One region of the Blastococcus carthaginiensis genome, then DNA from elsewhere that is predicted to be linked to it. Evidence: predicted binding sites of a transcription regulator. Region 1 holds the regulator's gene; the other holds the start of a gene.
What was found. Region 1 encodes LexA, which represses DNA repair genes until DNA is damaged. Its sites were predicted from a motif close to TCGAACANNTGTTCGA; they were not measured.
Positions count from the first base shown of each region.

Region 2: the regulator LexA is predicted to act here: its motif matches at 992-1,007, upstream of QOZ88_RS11250 (DUF222 domain-containing protein).

Region 1 covers NZ_JASNFN010000013.1:50,468-52,664, reverse strand. Annotated here, with positions in the region: gene QOZ88_RS12585 (LysM peptidoglycan-binding domain-containing protein) at 1-208, opposite strand, end outside; gene lexA (transcriptional repressor LexA) at 414-1,178, shown strand; gene QOZ88_RS12575 (SMP-30/gluconolactonase/LRE family protein) at 1,182-2,197, opposite strand, start outside.
Region 2 covers NZ_JASNFN010000011.1:133,420-135,616, forward strand. Annotated here, with positions in the region: gene QOZ88_RS11245 (ACT domain-containing protein) at 56-730, shown strand; gene QOZ88_RS11250 (DUF222 domain-containing protein) at 1,012-2,197, shown strand, end outside.

The DNA of each region.
Region 1 (2,197 bases):
CGGTCGCCGGACGACCGGTCGCCGACTGCCGGACCCGCGCCACCCCGTCGCCCGGCAGCCCCGGATCGGCGCGAGGTGCGACGGCATCTGCGTAGGCGCGGGGCGGCGGCAGCACCCTGAGGTGCCGGGCGGGCGCGGTCGCGGACCGCCCCCCGCACACATCGGCCGACATCTCTCCGCGGACCCGCAGCGCAGCACCGCTGTTCATGCTTCCTGCCCTCCCGACCGACACCTCGCCGGCCCGAACACTTGTTCGATTCGAACGCCTGTCCGATGTCTACCGGAAGCGACCGACAGAAGCGATGCGACACGGAGAACTTTCGAACGTGTGTTTGAACTGGTCGGCGATCAGCGCTACCGTTCACGCGACGACGACGGGCGAGCGCTGCACGGGCAGCCGGCGAGGAGGAGACGTGGCGGACTCGAACGGGACCTCCGGCGGCGGGCGAGGCACCCGGGCGGCAGCCCCCGATGCGAGCGGTACCGCCTCGGTGCGGGCGTTCCCCGATCGCACGGCCGACGGTGACGGCCTCACCCAGCGCCAGCGGCGCGTCCTCGAGGTGATCCGCGACTCGATCGACCGCCGGGGCTACCCGCCCTCGGTCCGCGAGATCGGCGAGGCCGTGGGGCTGTCGTCGGCGTCCTCGGTCGCCCACCAGCTCTCGGTCCTGCAGAAGAAGGGGTGGCTGCGGCGCGACCCCAACCGCCCGCGCGCACTCGACGTCCGGCTGCCGGGGGATGCCGGCCGCAGCACGGCCGCCCACGTCGAGCCGCCCGTGGTCGGCGACGGCGAGCGGGCCTCCGCCCCGACCTACGTCCCGCTCGTCGGCCGGATCGCCGCCGGTGGGCCGGTGCTGGCCGAGCAGGCGGTGGAGGACGTCTTCCCGCTGCCCCGCGAGCTCGTCGGCGAGGGAACGGTCTTCATGCTCAAGGTGGCCGGCGACTCGATGGTCGAGGCCGCGATCTGCGACGGCGACTGGGTCGTCGTCCGCCAGCAGCCCACTGCCGAGAACGGCGAGATCGTCGCCGCGATGATCGACGGCGAGGCGACGGTCAAGACCTACAAGCGGCGCGACGGCCACGTGTGGCTGCTGCCGCACAACCCGGCGTACGAGCCCATCCCGGGCGACGAGGCGACGATCCTCGGCCGGGTCGTCAGCGTTCTGCGCCGGGTCTGACCCTCAGGGCCGGCGGCGCAGCCGTCCGGTCAGCCAGACCACGACGGTCGCCACGGTCGCCGCGATCAGGGCCGCGGCGATGGGCGACCGATCCGAGCCGGTGGTCAGCTCGGCGAAGGATGGGAGCGGCACCTCCGCGGGCGCCGGGCCCGACGCGGCAGCCCGGGCCGGCACGGGCACCACGGTGACGGCGCTGGGCAGACCTTCGCTGGCGACCACCAGCGCCTGGTTGTCGGCCGTGAAGCTGATGGCCTCGCCCTGGGGTGACTCCGGCAGCGCCACCCGCACCGGCTCCCCGGCCAGCGCGCCGACGACGTCGGATCCGGTCAGGGGCCAGACGTAGGCGTCGGTGTAGGTGCGGAGCGCCAGGGCGCTTCCGTCCGCCGCGACCGCACCGCCGGTGATCAGAAGCTGCCCGGCCCGGCCCACCGGGCCGCCCGGGGTCCCGGTCAGCGTGACGTTCACCGACCCCACCCGCTCCATCGGCACCGTGCCGCCGTCCACCAGCGCTGCGGCGGGACGGTAGACGCCGCTGGCCCCGAGGACCTCCTTGGTGACGACGTACGGCGTCCCGTCCGGCGCCAGGAGCAGCGCCTCGGCGTCGTGCGCGCCGTCGGGGTAGGTCAGCCGGTGCAGCGCCGTCGTGCCGTCGGGTCGCAGGACGTGCAGCGCCACGGTCGGGCGGACGGAGCCGTTGTCCCCGATGTCGGCCACCCAGACGCTCCCGTCGGGCGCCACGCCGAGGTCCTCGGGGTCGAAGGGGTCGACCTCCCCGGTCTGGACGTCGACGACCGCGCACGAGGAGTCCAGCCCGTGGACGGTGACCTGCTCGCCGCCGTCGTTGAGCGCGAGCATCTGCTCCCCCACGACCACCAGCCCCGAGAGCTCGGCGAGCCGTGGGTCGGTGATCGCGCACCGGACCTCCGGCGCCGGCGCGGGGGGCGGCGCCTCCGCGAGAGCCGGAGCGGGAGCGAGCACGACCGCGCCGCCGACCAGGGTGCTCGCGACGACGAGCCGGC
Region 2 (2,197 bases), on a different contig from region 1:
GACCGCGATCGACGGAGATCGGCCCGAACCGGCGAGCACGCCCCTCGGAGGAACCGTGTCCTATCTCCTGCGCCTGGTCCTGCCCGACCGGCCGGGCATCCTCGGCGCCGTCGCCACGGCGCTCGGCACCGCGGGCATCGACATCGTCTCGCTGGACGTGCTCGAGCGCGGCAACGGCATCGCGGTGGACGACGTCGTCGTGGACCTGCCCGGCGACCGGTTGCCCGACAGCCTGATCACCGTCGCCCAGGCCGTGCCCGGGGTGCAGGTGGAGTCGCTGCGCCCTTTCGCCGGCCCGCTGGACACCCACCGGGAGCTGGACCTGCTGGACGCGCTGGCCCGCGGTGACCGCCCGCCGACCGTGCTGCTGACCAGGTCGCTGCCGCGGGTCTTCCACAGCGGGTGGGCGGTGGTCCTCGACGACGCGGGGCAGCCGGCCCCGCTGGACGAGGGTGCGGTGCTCGCCGCGTCGGAGGCCGCGCCCTCCTTCCCCGGCCTGACCCTGCCGTGGCTCCCGCTGACGGGGCCGCGGCTGCTGCCCAGCGACGGGCCGTGGCTGCCCGAGCGGTGGCAGGAGATGGCCATCGAGATGATGGCGGTGCCCTACGGGGCCGGCCGCGCGATCGTGCTGGGTCGTTCCGGCGGGCCGGCCTTCCGCCGGTCGGAGCTGCTCCGGCTGGCGCACGTCACCGGCATCGCGACGACGGTGGCCCACCTCCCGCCCGCCTGACGCCGTCGTTCCCCGGAGCGCCGGCTCCCACCGCTGCGACGCCTGCGGCCTCCTCGTCCGGAGCGCCGACTCCCACCGCAGCGACGCCCTGGGCTCCTCTCCGGAGGTCGCGCCGTCCCCCGCGTCCCGTGTGCACCGACGTCACCCGGGCCGCCCGGGTCTCCGTGCCCGGCCCGCGTGCCGTGCCCACTGCGGCCAGGCCGACCACCCGGCCTTCTGGCCTGCGCGAACGCGTCCACAGCTCTTGCGTTCGATCATCGTTCGAACATATGATCGAGCGCATGGCGCAGGTGGCGGCACGGGAAGCGGCGGAGTCCGCATCCGACCCCGCCGCGTCGGGCACGTCGTCGAACTCCGCAGCCGCTGCACCGCCGGCGGGGTGGGCCACCGGCCCGCTCGGGATCGTGCAGGCAGCCGACCGCGAGATCGCCCGTCAGACCGCCGTCCGCGCACGTGCGGTGGCCGAGTTCGCCGCCGCCCGTCCCGCGTCGGCCGACCGGCCGGCCGGGCAGCCGGGGGCGATGAGCGAGGCTCGTCGCGCCGCCCGGCCGGAGGTGCTGGCCGACGTCAGCGAGTGGGCGGTGCAGGAGCTCGTCGTGGCGCTGTCCCTCTCCGCCCAGGCCGCCGAGCAGCTGCTCACCCGGTCCCTCACGCTGGTGCACCGGCTCCCGGCGACGTTGGCCGCACTGGAGCGCGGGGAGCTCCACCCGGGGCACCTCTGGCCGATGCTCGAGCGGGTGGCGCCCATCGCCGACGCGGCGAAGCGGGCCGCCGTGGAGCGCGACCTGCTCGCATGGACGTCCGGCCGGGTGACCACCCCGGCGCAGCTCGGCGCCAAGGCGCGCCGGCTCGGCCTGGCCCGCGATGCGCGCGACGTGGCCGCCCGGCTCGCGGCGTCGCTGCGCGAGCGAGGGGTCTCCGTCCGGTCCGATCGGCGCGAGGGCATGGCTGCCTTCGGCGCACTCCTCACGGTGCCCGAGGCGCAGGCGCTGCTCGATGCGCTCGGCCGGTACGTCGACGCGCTCGACGAGCCGGACGACTCCCGCACCCGCGGTCAGAAGATGGCCGACTGCCTGCTCGACCTGGTGCTGCAGCCGGAGGAGAACGACCTCCCCGCCGTGCAGGCGCAGCTGACCGTGGTGGCCGGTGTGCGGGCCCTGCTCGGTGGCGACCAGCCCGGCGAGATCGGCGGCGAGCCCGTGCCGGCCGAGGTCGTCCGCACCCTCGCCCGCGCCTTGGGCCTGCTGCCCGGGGCGGCGCCGGATCCCGGCGAGGCCAGCACCACGAGCGCGCCCACTGCCGCTGACTCGCCGACGGAGAACAGCCCGGTCGATGCCTGGCCGGAGGACGCCCGCGGCGCCGACGCACGGCCCGATGACGACTGCCCCACCGATTGCTGGCCGCTCCGCACCTGGCCTGCGGAGTGGCGGGAGGCCGACGAGCGGTGGTGGGCGGAGGTCGAGGCCC